Regions from separate parts of the Paenibacillus sp. FSL R5-0527 genome, predicted to be linked through region 1. Evidence: riboswitches for the same ligand, from Rfam matches in the RefSeq annotation. Region 1 holds a riboswitch; each other region holds the start of a gene.
The links. Region 1 has a riboswitch for cyclic di-AMP ahead of NYE69_RS03605 (C40 family peptidase). Riboswitches for the same ligand answer to the same signal wherever they lie in the genome.
Positions count from the first base shown of each region.

Region 1 (3,701 bases):
CTGGAAGCCCTGCTCGGAACACTTATATGGTAAACGCCGGCAGAACTCAGTTTATGCTTCTGAAGTAGTTTTGCTCGAAGCATATCGAGTAAAGCAACGCTCGCAAAACTTTTAGGAGGTGAAAATATGACTTATGTGCGTCAGGGGTGGAGCCTGCTGAAAAGCCAGTTTCCCTCCGTCATCATTTTGTTCCTGTATCAGCTGCTGTGGGGGTTGTTTTTGTACCGCCTGGTCGATACCGCCGTTACCGCGCTACTGCAAAGGTATCCGGATCCGCCGCCCACGCAACTCAGCCGAATTCTGTTCCTGCTGGAAGGGCGTATCCATTTGGGGAGCAATCCGGACGTCCGCCTCTATTTAGGATTGCTGATCGGCATGGCGGTCCTGCGCCTCCTGCTCACGCCTCTTATTCAAGCGGGAATTCTATACGGGCTTGTCCCCTCCGAGAGCCGTGGACACGGGCTGCCGCTGTTCCGCGGAATGAAAGAATTCTGGAAGCCGGTTGTCCTGTTTTATGCCATTGAACTTATTTTAATCATTATCCCGGCCTTCTGGGTTATTCCCAAGCTCCTTGTTTTATGGCCGCATCTGCTGGGGGCCGGAGGACAGATGGCCCCGCTGCTGAAGGGTCTCATCTACATCCTGGGCTGGTTCGTTTACGGCTGGCTGGTAAGACAATGCATTCTCTACGTACAATTTGGGTACTTGTTCAAATCAAGCGTCTGGGGTTCCCTCCTCGTCTGCTTCCGGCACCTTCTGCAGGGCATCGGGATCTCCTGCATACTGGGCGCATTCGGGCTGGGCATGTTCCTGCTGTTCGGAACGGTCTCCTGGATCTGGACCGGAATGCTGGCGTTGATCCTCCAGCAAACCTATCCTCTCTGTCGCAGCGCTTTTAAAATTTGGCAGGTCACCTCGCAATATCGCCTCTGGCAGACAAAAACCGAGAAAAGTTAAAATTTTTTCATCTCTCCGAAACCTTTACGGCACAAGGCCTCCGCGACTTTGCGAAGGCCTTGTGTCAGGTTTTCCCCTCTTAGTCTCGCGAATTAACCATTGCCAAATGGTCCCTGTCTTTGTTAAAATAACAGCAACACAATTTCAGTAACAGTTTTGTAATTATTTTTGTCATCTTTGGCAGGAAAATAGCAAGTTACGTCGAATAAGTCTTATCAGGTGAGAAATCAAAGCCGAATTCCCTGCGCCGGGGAAACGGGGGAACCACTTTGGGTGAATTGATCTCGTAAGCGAGGGATCATAGGGAACCTTCAACCGAATCCTTAAGCTAACCTCGTAGGCATTGGAAGGAGCATAATTCTTGAAAAAGCGTTTGACCGTAACAGCAGTAAGTTTTGCATTGCTTTTCACGATCGGAACCGGCAGCGTTTTCGCGGATTCCAAACTGGACAGCGCCATTGAAGAAGGCCTCGGATCTCCTTACTCCGCAGGCGGAACAACAACGTCCGGTTTTGATTGCTCCGGATTTACGATGTATGTATTTAACAAGCTCGGCATCGATCTTCCTCATCAATCGGGCTCCCAATTTGAGATGGGAACAAGCGTTTCCAAGGATGAATTAATCGCAGGCGATCTGGTGTTCTTCAACACTTCCGGCGATGGCATATCTCATGTTGGTATTTATGTCGGCGACGGCAAATTTGCGCATGCCTCTTCTTCCAAAGGAGTTGTCATCAGCAAACTGAGCGAAAGTTACTACGAGAAGCGGTATGTTGGAGCTAAGCGCATTATGAGCTCCGAGAAATTTGAAGCTGTGACAGCCGAACAGTAAGTCGCAATCCATAACGAATTCGACAAACCCGCAGGGATGATTGGGATATCACGTCTCCTGCGGGTTTTTCCTGTCTACCGATCCCCCTTAGGAATCAATACCCAGATCACTCCGCTCCTCACACAGGCCAAAAGCATCCTTTTTGGCGGGAAACTTGCCAATGTTGGCCCACTTTGGTAAAATGACCAACAGAAATAGTAACAACTTTGTAATTTTTGTTGTGACGTCGTTTTTGGGTGCATACTACATGAAGCTGCCGAATTCCCCGCACCCGGGAAACGGGGGAACCACATCAGTCAGGGTGAATTGATCCCGCTTCAAAAGGATCATAGGGAACCTTCAACCGAATCCTTAAGCTAACCTCGCAGGCCTTGGAAGGAGTTAGACATCTTGAGAAAGACTTTAGCAGCAGCGGTAACGAGTTTGGCTCTATGTTTCAGTCTGGGAACGGGAAGCGCCTTTGCGGACGAGCAGGAAACGTCGCTCTCCAACATCGTCAATTCCGTGTACGGCACGCCCTACAAATACGGCGGCACCAGTACGGCCGGATTTGATTGCTCCGGGTTTACGCGGTATGTGTTCGAACAAATGGGCGTTACGCTTCCTCGCGTATCCACGGCCCAATACAAGGTAGGAACACCGGTATCAAAAAGCGAACTGCAAGCCGGCGATCTTGTCTTCTTTAATACCCTGGGTGGCGGAAAAGTATCGCATGTGGGCGTCTACGTTGGCGACGGAGAATTTGCCCATGCCTCTTCATCCAAAGGAATCCGGATCGACAAATTGAGCAACAGTTATTACCAAAACCGCTTCGTTGGCGCGAAGCGGGTGCTCAGCAAATACGGTTATTCCGTATACGCCGCGGAATCCTGAACCTCCGCCGGCGCTTAATTTCGCTCCGCATGACCTGCCCGCCGTAAGCTTATTCTTTGGGAATTGGCTTGCGGTTTTTTTCATCCCTATCTATATAACGAAGCGACCCGCCAAAAGGTTACCGAATTTTTGTTGATTTCCATAAATCCACAGGTGTCCGAGAGACGGCAGAACCTTTACAAGTCAAGTAAATCCCGTTAGAGTGAGGGTAATAGGAATGCCGTTTTTAAAGGAGGATCCCAATGGATAAACCGATTGTTCAGTTTCGCATCGTCCCCATGGAAGAGAGCCACGGCGCAGAAATTTGCACCTGGCGGTACGATTCTCCCTATGACGTTTACAGCTGGCTTCCTTGGGAACAAATGAAAGCGCTCGATGTCGAATTCGGCAACCCGGCGATCAGAGCGGAGCAATACGTGTCCGTGCTGGACGAGAACGGAGAACTCGCCGGATTTGCCCAATATTTCCCGTTGGAAAGGGTTACGCGGCTCGGTATCGGCATGAAACCGGAATTGTGCGGACAAGGGCTCGGCAAACGGTTTGTAACGGCGATCGTCGAGGAGGCGCTGCGGCGGAAACCGGGCCATGAGATCGATTTGGAAGTGCTGACGTGGAACACCCGGGCGATTCGCGCTTATCAAAAGGCCGGCTTCACCATCACGGACCTTTACGACAAAATGACCCCTGGCGGCATCTCCAAGCCTTTTTATTGCATGGTGTATCGAGGGCCTCACCCCTCATCCTGAAATGCTCCTGATCCATTAGAACGGACTTGCTATGAAGTTTGTTACAAATTTTACCGCAATCACGACGGAATTGTTCCTATTTTTGACACAAAGACTATGATCGAGCGGCATGTTCCGTTATAATGGAAAAGGTAGCTTACATAGGAGGGGCGATTGGAATGCAAAAGTGGATCATGAGCGGATTGTTCTTCGTGGCTTGCGCTATGGCCATCGTATTGATGTTCACCCTGCCGAGCCGGGAGCAGGCCGCCAAGGAAGCCAAACCGCAATTGCCTGAAATTACGATGAATGCG
Region 1 covers NZ_JBBOYI010000001.1:789,684-793,384, reverse strand. Annotated here, with positions in the region: gene NYE69_RS03620 (M1 family metallopeptidase) at 1-33, shown strand, start outside; gene NYE69_RS03615 (hypothetical protein) at 127-957, shown strand; cyclic di-AMP (ydaO/yuaA leader) riboswitch at 1,179-1,315, shown strand; gene NYE69_RS03610 (C40 family peptidase) at 1,319-1,789, shown strand; cyclic di-AMP (ydaO/yuaA leader) riboswitch at 2,034-2,175, shown strand; gene NYE69_RS03605 (C40 family peptidase) at 2,180-2,662, shown strand; gene NYE69_RS03600 (GNAT family N-acetyltransferase) at 2,905-3,408, shown strand; gene NYE69_RS03595 (c-type cytochrome) at 3,567-3,701, shown strand, end outside.

Region 2 (3,701 bases), 3.9 Mb from region 1:
ATGGATTTGGACCCCGTTCCTGTCGGTACTGGGGAATGGGGCGACCGGTTTCGTATACCAGGGGACGTTCCAACCGCACCGCTACCTGCAGCTATTGGAGAATTACGGCATTCAGGTCATGTGCTGCACGCCGACCGAATATCGGATCATGTCGAAAACGGACGGGCTGGGCGGTTATAACCTATCCGGCCTGCGCAGCGCCGTTTCCGCCGGGGAGCCGCTAAACGAGGAAGTGATCCGGAAATTTCAAGAGGAATTGAACATCACCATTCGCGACGGATACGGGCAAACCGAAAGCACGCTGCTGATCGGCAATCTGAAGGATACTCCGCTCAAGCAGGGATCGATGGGCAAAGCGGTTTCCCCGGGCGTGGCGGAGGTGGTCGACGAGCGGGGAATTCCGCTTCCGGCGGGACAAGTCGGGGATATTGCCGTTCATGTTAGCATGCCGGCTTTGTTTAAAAACTATTACCTGGAGCCGGAGCGGAAGCAACAAAACGTGCGCGGTGAGTATTTTATTACCGGGGACCGGGCGCGAATGGACGAAGAAGGCTATTTCTGGTTCGAAGGGCGCGGCGACGATATCATCATCAGTTCCGGGTATACGATCGGGCCGTTTGAAGTCGAAGAAGCGCTGATGAAGCATCCTGCCGTCAAGGAATGCGCCGCCGTGGCGAGTCCCGACGAAATTCGCGGGCATATCGTCAAAGCTTTTGTTGTGCTGAAAGAAGGGGCGGCGGGTTCGCCGCAACTGGTCAAGCAGCTTCAGGCTCATGTCAAAGCGGTGACGGCCCCGTATAAATATCCGCGGAAAATCGAATTTGTCGCTGAACTGCCCAAAACGAATACGGGCAAAATCCGCAGAGTAGAGCTGCGGGAGCGGGAGGAGCGCGCAGCCTTGGAGGTGAAAAGCTCTATTTAGAACAAACGGCCCCCCGAGCTAGGGCAAGAAAGCCTTGATGTAATTGGGGAAAACCACCGGCGGATTTATGAATCAGTTTCATGGTAAGAAGGACGGCTCGATGGAATCAAATGCAAAAGTGCATTTGAATTTCCGCAAATTTCTGCTTTTGGGCGGTTGAAGTGCAAAAATACATCTCATTTGCAGCTATAGGATAAAAAGGCAGCTTATCATAAGAAATGAACTGCATATTTGCAGTTGAACCGCCTGTTTCGGGGATTTTCGACGAAAATCGCATGCTCTTTTGCATTTCGTGCCACTAGCGTTGCATTTGAGTCTGGCAAGATACATTTTCTGAGCACACCAATGCTCTAACGGTTGCCACAAGCGCTATTTGTTCCAATCCCGTTGATTTCAAATTGTAACGGTTGCCATGGGGCTTATTTCGCTGAAAACCGGTAATTTTTGCTTGGATTCAGGCAAATAACGGCGCTGGCAACCGTTAGAATTTAGAAAAGGTCTTTTTTCGGCAAATAGCCGCTGCTACAACCGTTAGATTTCGGATAGCTTTCACGGGAAAGCTTGAGCAAAAGTTAATGCAACGCCAGTGATTTCGTGCCGATCTCCTCCTCCTCCTTTTTCCGGCTCCGTATTCCATCGCTGTCAAATCCATGCTCTATCTGCTTTAAAGTTGGTTTTTCGCTGCGGCCTATGCGGCAGGAGCGTGGGATTGGCAAAAGTTCGAACGCATATTGTCCGGCCCTTTTCCTCAAATTAGTAAGGTCCTGCATCTTATCATCTTTTTGGAGGAGGCTAAAACATGGCAAATCCTTATTCCAGCATGCAATCGCAAAACCCGATCTCATCCGCCCAGCAGTCCGTCAAAAAAGCGCACCGGGCCGTAACGCAAGCACAGTCCCATCCGACCGAAGAAACGGTGGAAAATGCCTACAACGCCATTCACAAAGCGGAGAACGCCATTTCCCAGGCGGATGGGCGCATGAACCCGGAACCGCTGGAACGCGCCAAGGAAGATTTGCAGGAGGATCAGGCCGATTTGGCTGAAGCGGAAAGCCGGCTGCAGTAACGAATACGGCGGCGAGCATATGGCGAAATCGAAAATGTTACAGAACATGGGTTGACATGAACGCGAATTGCCTTTACTATAGACTCACGCTTAGTTTCCGGCTTAAGGAGCCGGGAAACGGGGGAACCAATTTTTTGGGGCGAATCATTCAGCAATGATTGTAGGGTACCATCTTACCCGAGCCCGTCAGCTAACCTCGTCAGCAGTGGATGGGTCTATATTGCGACATTAAGAGATTTTATTAGGCCCTTTTATAAGGGCCTTTGTCCGTTTTAAGGACCCTGCTGGGTAAGCTTTGTCTTCTCCAAGCGGCGGTCCTTTTTGGTTTGGACAAATATTTCTTATGAGGGGATGAGGAGGAATGAATCAATTGGAAACGTCCGTAATTTTTGATCCAAAGACGGATGCTTACCCTTCCCGGGTGTATGCTGAGCCGAGATGGCTTCCGCGGCAGGACCCCATCGTATATGGCGAGTGGAACGCGGAAAGCGGAATCAGCAAAGAGCAGTCGGATTTTTACGCCAAAAACGGTTATCTGTTCCTGGAGAACTTTTTCGGCGGAGCGGAATTAAAGGGCTATCAGGAGAAGGCGCAGCGCTTGCGGGAAGCATCCCGGAACCTTTCATCCGATGAAATTATCCGCCAGCCCGGCGGGGAAGAAGTGCATTCGATCTTTGCGATTCATCGGACCCACCCGGTTTTTCAGGAGTTGTCCCGGCATCCGAGACTGCTCGCGATCGTCGAGCATGTTTTGGGGGGACCAAGCTACATCCATCAGTCGCGGATCAATTATAAGCCGGCATTTACCGGCAAAGAGTTTTACTGGCATTCGGACTTTGAGACCTGGCATGTGGAGGACGGGATGCCCCGGATGCGGGCGCTCAGCTGCTTGATCGCACTGGAAGACAATTATCCGTTTAACGGACCGCTTATGGTCATGCCCGGTTCCCATCAAATCTTCGTGTCGTGCGTCGGCCAGGCGCCGGATGATTGCTCCAAGGAATTCATCGCGCCCGATCAGGCGAGCTTAACCGAACTGGCGAAGCGCTGCGGCATTGAAACGCCGGTCGGCAAGGCAGGTTCCGTACTGCTGTTCGACTGCAATTTAATGCACGGCTCCAACAGCAACATTACGCCGTACCCGCGCAGCAATATTTTTATGGTCTATAACAGCGTAGCAAACAAACTGGCGGAGCCTTATTTCGGGAAGAAGCCGAGACCCGAATACATGGCGGCCCGCGCGGAATTTTAAGAAAAAAAGCCGTCCCGGCAAAATGGCTTTGCGTTGGGGCGGCTTTATACATAAAGAAGCGCAAAATATCGCATAGTAAATTCAAACCACAACCTTCCGGGAAAGGAGTGACCTTTAGGTGAGCAATAAAATTGAAGCCGTACGCGCGGATCATCAAAATTTTGTCGATAAGACCGAAGACGAGGTTAAGGCCGTGCCGGCCACCACGAATGTGAATGAAGCGGTCGAAGCCATTACCGGGCATATCAATAAATACGATGAACCTGAAGAAAAGGAACAAAAGAAATGACGCACCGCCAGAAAAACCCCGGAATTCCGGGGTTTTTTCGCAAGCTACATGTTTAGCGCTTGATTGGCCATTTGCACGTCGTGGGCCAGCAGTTCTTCCAAATTGTACGCCGGATAGTAACCGTGTTGGTACATGAAGTTAAATATTTTGGTATGAAGGGCGATGGCGCCAA
Region 2 covers NZ_JBBOYI010000001.1:4,654,603-4,658,303, reverse strand. Annotated here, with positions in the region: gene NYE69_RS20530 (acyl-CoA synthetase) at 1-922, shown strand, start outside; gene NYE69_RS20525 (hypothetical protein) at 1,722-1,988, shown strand; cyclic di-AMP (ydaO/yuaA leader) riboswitch at 2,066-2,208, shown strand; gene NYE69_RS20520 (phytanoyl-CoA dioxygenase family protein) at 2,350-3,240, shown strand; gene NYE69_RS20515 (hypothetical protein) at 3,359-3,529, shown strand; gene NYE69_RS20510 (spore coat protein) at 3,574-3,701, opposite strand, start outside.
Region 2: linked by a shared signal. The riboswitch ahead of NYE69_RS20520 (phytanoyl-CoA dioxygenase family protein) and the one ahead of NYE69_RS03605 (C40 family peptidase) in region 1 are both predicted to bind cyclic di-AMP.

Region 3 (3,701 bases), 3.6 Mb from region 1:
GGACCTGAGGTCAAGCAAGTGGCGCTGACGTTTGACGACGGGCCGGATCCGAGATTTACACCGCAAATTTTAAACATTTTACAGAAGGAGGGCGTGAAGGCGACCTTTTTTATTGTCGGCAACCGGGCCAAAAAATTCCCTGCCCTGGTAAAACGGATACGCCGGGAAGGCCACCTGATCGGCAATCACTCCTTTGGCCACCCGAATTTCGGAAAACGGTCGCTCAAGCAATTTCAAACGGAAATTTTGCGTACGGAAAAAATCATTCAGCAAACCGCCGGGTACCGGCCCAAGCTGATCCGTCCTCCTTACGGCGAAATCCGGGAGCCGCAAATTCAATGGGCAAAGCAAAACGGCTACACCATCGTCAACTGGAACGTGGATTCGCTGGATTGGAAAGGGCTGAACAAATCCAAGGTCGAAAACAACGTGCTCGGCGCCATAGGGCCCGGTTCGATCGTTCTTTTTCATGCCGGCGGCGGCGTAGGGTCCAACTTAAACGGTACGATCCAGGCTTTGCCGGACATTATCCAAACGCTGCGGGACAAAGGCTACCAGTTTGTCGATTTGGCCGAATTGCTGCATACGGCGAAGTATAGATAAAAAAAAGAAAAGCGCGAGCATCAGACCCTATGGTCTAGCGCTTGCACTTTTTTTACTTGATCTACATATAAGCAAACGAATTTACTTCAACACGTACAGGGTGACTTCCTGAAACCCGAACGATTCGACGGATTTGACACTGCCGGGAATGAAGATGTCGATGCGGTTGCCTTTGATCGCTCCCCCCTGATCGCTGGCCGTGGCCACAAACGCCTGCTTCGGCAAGCCATCATGATTATATCCGGTGACCAGCACCTTCGTTCCCATCGGAATCACGTCCGGGTCGACGGCGATCGTGCCCAGCTTTAACGGGTTGCCGAAATAATCGACCGCGCCCCATTTTCCGTTTTCGTCGGCGGCCGCCGAGTATGCCGATGCTTTCATCTGAATCGTATGGGAATAATTAAACGTTTTGCCCCAGGCTTCGACGACTTTGTCCGATGGCAATACGGTCGGCCCCGACACCGCGTCGGCTTTCATCGTCTTTGCCGCGGGAGCCTGGTTCGATTCCGGCGCCGCTGCTTTCGCTTCGGGAGCCTCCGTTCCCGGAATCGTCAACTTCAGCCCCTCGTATATATTGCCGGGATCAATCCCCTGATTGGCGTTCATCAATTGCTCCATGCCGACTCCGTACTTCTTGGCCAACAGATAGAAGGTATCTCCTTCTTCCGCCGTATGTACCGCATCCGCGTGCACAGGTACCGTCTGTAGAACCGCCGCCAAACTTGCGGCTACCAACGTTGTTTTTGCAATCTTCGAGAATAAGAGATTTTTCATGCTGTTCTTCCTCCTTTTATACGCCTGCGGAGTTAGTTGTCGGATTCGGGAAAAAGGATTATCCCCGGCGCCCAATGCGAGCGCTTCACCCCAAGAAACCACGTTTCATTTAACGTTCGGTTATTCGCTGAATCATCCCCCGCACCTGCCGAAGCAGGTTTTGGCTATCTGAATATATCACAATTTTGTAACCAATTGGACAGGAAATAGTATCCAAACCGCGCAAACCCGCATTCTGCCGCTATATTTATTTATGGAATCATGTAAAAAAAGTAACAACTCATTCATGATGTAACGTACAAGCAAGCTTCTAGCCAAGCTTGAGAACATGGAAGGCTGATGGGGTGATCGGCGGATCAACATCCGCTGTCCGTACGGCTTTGCACGATTATCCCGTTTGATCAGGAAGCAGAGAAGAAGATGGCATTGTTCGGGAGAATCAGAATATGCTTGGGAAAAGCAGACATGTTCGAGATCATCAAATCTGTTCATAGATCATTGCCAGGTTCGGGAAAAGGAGGTTTAGGAGAAGTGAAGTGAAGCAGACCTGACGGGAGAATGGGGCAAGACAACGAAAAAAAAGAAAAGACCGTGATCTTGCTGCAGCCTGGATCCGTTTGCAGCAACGTCTGAAACGTTCAAGCACTTCTATAGGCCGCAGCCGCAAGGGGCTGATGCGGTTGACGCGCGATCAGCCGGCGGTAAGGGGTCGTGGGAATCGCCACACACATGCGCAGTAACTTCTGCCGCATCGTTTCTTCCGCTCCGGGCCGTCCTCCTTGCAGGCGCAGCCGGCGGCGTCCGGTGTATTCGTTCAGGTACGCCTGCAGATGCTTCAGCCCCAAGGCTCCATACGTACTCTTCAGCGATTCCCACGCCTCTCTCACTACTCTCCGCAAGGGAGCATACAGCCGAAAGGCCTGAGGGAACAGCTGTACCGCCGATGTATGGACATCCACATGCCCGCCAATAAACTCGGTTAGATCTTGACGGTTTGCCCTTTTTTCGCTTCCCCGCTTATGCGGCACCAGGCGGATTTTGACCTGCTCCGGCTCGCCCGATTCCGTGACCGTGCAGCCGGCTACGACCGCCGAGGCGTACGGATGCGAAACCTGACACCGGGACGGATTACGCCCATACTGATCGCTGTTCACCTTCACGTCTCCGGAGAGCAGCTCCCGGGCATCGAACTCCCCCACGGCATGACGTATTTTTTGCAGCATCGACCACGCGGTCTTGTAGGTGACCCGGATCACCTTGCTCAGCCGCAGCGCCGAGATGCCGTCCTCAAGCAGGAACAAATCCAGGGCCTTGAACCACTTGAGCAAGGGGAGATGCGTTCCTTCAAAAATCGTGCCGACCAAAGGCGATGTTTGATGCTTGCACTTTCCGCACTCAAATAAGGGGATATGCCGGGAAGTCAGACGGCTGCACCGGGTGTGAGCGCAGCGCGGGCAGTCAAAGCCGTTTGGCCACTTCATCGCGATCAGCGCCTCCATACAGTCCTGCTCGCTGTTATAACGGCTGCTGAATGGTTGAAGTTCCGTTCCCGCATTGGCTTCCATATCCGCTTACCTCCCGAATCAAGAATACACGAACATAGGTTCCATTTATTTCATTATACCAAACGTGCGTTCTCTTATCAAGTTGAAAATCTCACCTGAACCGCCTCATTTTTTCCTCATCTTTTTTGTTTTTTTCTTCTCTCTTTTTTTGGAACCCTTGCTCTAGCCCCACCCCCTGCTCCCTGAAAGAAAGGGATAATCGTGCAAAGGCAGGCAGCAGGCAGGAACATCAAGGTAAGAACACTAAGACACGAACGCTACAGACAGCCACCTCAGTCCGTCATCCTGGAATCAATAGAGCCAAAGTCATCATTTATTTCTTCAAGCACCGATCTCGATTTTTGAGCCAAAAAACTTCTGAAGTGGCCTTCAGCATTGATCTTTCGACTGGTCATGAGCTGGGGTAACGGCATTTCATATATAGACGCCTTGAATAGAGAAAACGAGGTCGAGTTTACGATCATTGAAAAGTCAAACAGATAAGAAAATTAAAAGTGAACTCCTCGAAAGCAGGTTCTGCTAAATTAAAAGGAGTTCACTTGAAATCAGAAGAAAAAGTATGGTGAAGTGAAATAAAAACCTTTGAGGGGACTAGCTTAAAGGCACTACAGCACTTTGCTTAAAAAATCCTTCGTGCGCTGGTGCTGCGGCGCGCCAAACACCTGCTGCGGCGTCCCCTGCTCGAGAATCACGCCCTGATCCATGAACAGGATGCGGTCGCCGACCTCGCGGGCAAAGCCCATTTCATGGGTGACG
Region 3 covers NZ_JBBOYI010000001.1:4,340,232-4,343,932, reverse strand. Annotated here, with positions in the region: gene NYE69_RS19020 (polysaccharide deacetylase family protein) at 1-603, shown strand, start outside; gene NYE69_RS19015 (3D domain-containing protein) at 685-1,380, opposite strand; cyclic di-AMP (ydaO/yuaA leader) riboswitch at 1,386-1,556, opposite strand; gene NYE69_RS19010 (IS1595 family transposase) at 2,019-2,945, opposite strand; gene NYE69_RS19005 (amino acid ABC transporter ATP-binding protein) at 3,551-3,701, opposite strand, start outside.
Region 3: linked by a shared signal. The riboswitch ahead of NYE69_RS19015 (3D domain-containing protein) and the one ahead of NYE69_RS03605 (C40 family peptidase) in region 1 are both predicted to bind cyclic di-AMP.

Region 4 (3,701 bases), 5.7 Mb from region 1:
GACCGGCGGCGATGTTCACCGCTCCGCCCATAAACATCAGGCTCAGCGCCATAAGGATGCTGTCAAAGATCACGTGCGAGAAAACGACGGTCGGAAAGCCGTAGCGCAGGAAAATGAAGCTGAACAGCAGTCCGATAAAGGTCAACTCGATCGGCCGTGAAATGACCGGATAGATCGGATACAGCGTATGGCCGAAAGCCCAGATCAAGGTCGTCAAAAGACTGGCGACGAACGTGCTGCGGAACAGCTTCTTCAGCATCGGAATGCCGAACAGCCGGTAAACGGCTTCCTCGCCGATCCCGGCCACCCAGGCGAGCAGCGGGAACAGGAGCGGGTAGACCATGTTGTACGGCGATTGTGTCGCATCGGTCGTCGACCAGGTATGAATCGTTCTTTCCAGAATGAAGAAGACAACCGACTGCACCCCGAGCAAAATTAAAGCCCACGCATAACCGTCGGCCACCGCGGTCAGCACATGGCGGCCGTAACCTTCCTCCCTGGACCGCGCCCACAGATTGATGCCGTTTTTCCGCCACAGTCCGTCCCCGCCGACGAGCGAGAAATATACCGAGGCGGCAAGAATCAGGGTGACCAGCCCTTGAATCACGAACCCTACCGTCAGCACGATCGGATCGAGCCCGTCCTTTTCAAACACAGGCAGCATGTTGACCGTCCCGATGACGGACAAGACGAAGTAGGCGCCGGCCAGAAAAATCCCGCGTTTAAAAGTGGTATGCGCCCGCGTCAGCGCGCTGTATACGATGGCCAGGATGCCGAGCACAAACGTGAACAGGGCGTATCCGGCAAAGGTAAGCCAGTTGGCCAGCCGCGTCTGCCCGGCGACGTAATCGGCATGCGTCTCGGGAACGGAGAAGTAGCTTTCGAATGACGATACGGCGCCGTATTCGTAGCGGATATCGATCGTCGCTTGCGACTCCCCGAGCTCATCCCCCTTGATGTGATAGAGCAGACCGACATCGCCCTCGCCCGACACGCGCTCAAGGCGGGCCGGATCAAAGCCGAACGTGGCCAGATAAGGCGCGGCCAGCCGCTCCTTCTCCTCCAGCGTCAAGTCGCCTTCCCAGGCGCGCAGCGAGTCTGGCGTCTCGGTACCGTAGTCCAGCATCATCTGCTTTTTCGCATTGCTCGCGGAAACGATTTCCTCGAACCCGACCACTTTGCCGGTGGTCATGTGAACGTCGACGGTCAAAGCGCTAAACCCATCGTTTGGTTCGTTGAAACGGACGCGAAAAACGTCGTACGGAAATTGCTTGTCATACGTCTTCAGGAAAGGGGCGAGCAAATCCGCCTTCGTTAAATAACCGTACAGATCGGAGCGCGATTCATAGGTAACGAGCGCTTTTTCGGGATGACCGGCCAACTCGAAGTTCAGCACCGACTTTGCAAATTCGATAGCTTTCGTTCTGGCCTGCGATTTGGCGATGACGTCATCCGACTGCTCCATTTGCAGCGTGTCGGAAGCGGTTGTCGGAAAAATCTGGACGATGAAGAAAATGACCAACCCGATCAGGGCCATCAGCCAAAGCGTTTTTGTCTTCAGCCTGCGGCTGAACGGTTTCATAGGTGAAAACATTACAAAACTCCTTTAAAATTTTTTGTTCTCAAGTATGATTTTGCGCGAAGTACATCACAGTAAAGATAACATAGTGGAATTTCCAACGCCAGTTGAAGGCAAAAATGATGAAAAGATGCAATAATCCCGTTATACCCTAGCATGGCTCAGATTGGACGGCAAGAAGATCGGCGATTTGCCGTTTCCAGCCTTTTTTCACCGTTTTTAATCAAAAAGAACCTTTGTAGTGGAAGCCAATAAGGTTTATAATCCATTTGACGAAAACGGAATGAAAACATTTGAAAAATAATAAGGCCTAATTTCGATTTCGAAAACGGGGGAACCGATTTTTTTTGGGGTGAATTTCGCGCGATTGTGGCGGCAGCGGCATGGCTGCCTTGGTCGGGCGATTAGGGCAACTGTGCATGCCCGAATCCGTCAGCTAACCTCGTAGGCCTCCTGCAACAGGAACCAAACACCGAAAGGCATTGGATTTCCAGTGCTTTTTTCTTTTGTTCTTTTTTCACGACAACAATGGGGTGAATGAATTGTCTTTCAAAAAAATCAGCTTTTCCCCGCCGCAAATTTTGGTGTTGGGTTTTGCGCTCATCATTTTGCTGGGATCGCTGCTGCTGATGCTGCCGATTTCCAGTGCGGCCGGGGAGATGCTGCCGTTCGTCGACGCGCTGTTTACGGCGACTTCGGCGACATGCGTAACGGGACTGGTCGTCGTCGATACCGGGACCTATTTTTCCACGTTTGGCCAAATCGTAATCATGCTGCTGATTCAGGTCGGCGGACTTGGGTTCATGACTATGGCCACCTTGTTTTCGCTCGTGTTGAAACGGAAAATCTCGCTGAAGGACCGGCTGATCCTGCAGGAGGCGATGAACCAGAACACGATGGAGGGCATCGTCCGGCTGATCCGCAAGGTGCTGCTGTATTCGCTGGTCATTGAATCCTGCGCGGCGCTGCTGTTCGCGATTCGCTGGGCGTTTGACATGCCGCTGGGCCGGGCGCTGTACTTTGGCGTTTTTCACGCGGTATCCATGTTTAACAACGCCGGGTTCGACCTGTTTGGCGAATACCGGAGCTTGACGTTGTACGTGGCCGATCCGCTCGTCAACTTCGTGGCGATGTTTCTCATCGTGTCCGGGGGCATCGGGTTTATCGTGCTGTCGGACATCATTGATTTCCGGCGCCGCCGCAAGCTGTCGCTGCATTCCAAGGTGGTGCTGTCGATGACGTCGGCGCTGATCGTGGTCGGGGCCCTGGTCATATTTATATTCGAATTCACCAATCCGCGGACGCTAGCCCCGCTCGGCTGGGGCGGGAAATTTTGGGCCGCGCTGTTCCAGTCGGTGACGCCGCGGACGGCAGGGGCCAACACGGTCGATATCGGCGCGCTGCGGCAGGCTTCGCAATTTTTTATGATCATCCTGATGTTTATCGGGGCTTCGCCCAGCTCGACCGGCGGCGGGATCAAAACGACGACCTTCACCATTCTCGTGGGCGCGGTCATCTCCATGATCCGCGGGCAGTCGGACCTCGTCCTGTTCCGCTACCGGATGGCCCAGGAACGTATTTTCAAAGCGGTCACCATCACGATGCTCGCTTTATTTCTTGTGGTGGCCGTCGCCATGGTGCTGTCCACGACCGAGGACGCCAGCTTCCTGAGCATTCTGTTCGAGACGACCTCCGCGTTTGGCACCGTCGGCCTATCGATGGGGCTTACCGGGAAACTAACGGTAATCGGCAAAATCCTCATCAGCTTTACGATGTTTGCCGGAAGACTTGGGCTGCTTACGCTGGCTTATGCGCTTGGACCGAAGAAGGGCAAAGAACTGTACCGCCATCCGGAAGGCAAAATGATTATAGGATAAAGATAAGGGGACTTGAGATTAAACATGAAAATGCAGCAGTTTGTAGTCATCGGATTGGGGCGGTTCGGCTCCAGCCTGGCTCTGGAGTTAATGGACCTCGGGTACGAGGTGCTCGGGATCGACCGGGACGAAGAGGTGGTAAACGAATTGAGCGACCAGCTGACGCATGCCGTCGTGGCGGACGCCACGGACGAGGAAGTGCTGAAATCGCTGGGCGTCCGTAACTTCGACTGCGGGATCGTCGC
Region 4 covers NZ_JBBOYI010000001.1:6,523,038-6,526,738, reverse strand. Annotated here, with positions in the region: gene NYE69_RS29315 (CPBP family intramembrane glutamic endopeptidase) at 1-1,594, opposite strand, end outside; cyclic di-AMP (ydaO/yuaA leader) riboswitch at 1,877-2,046, shown strand; gene NYE69_RS29310 (TrkH family potassium uptake protein) at 2,113-3,456, shown strand; gene NYE69_RS29305 (potassium channel family protein) at 3,481-3,701, shown strand, end outside.
Region 4: linked by a shared signal. The riboswitch ahead of NYE69_RS29310 (TrkH family potassium uptake protein) and the one ahead of NYE69_RS03605 (C40 family peptidase) in region 1 are both predicted to bind cyclic di-AMP.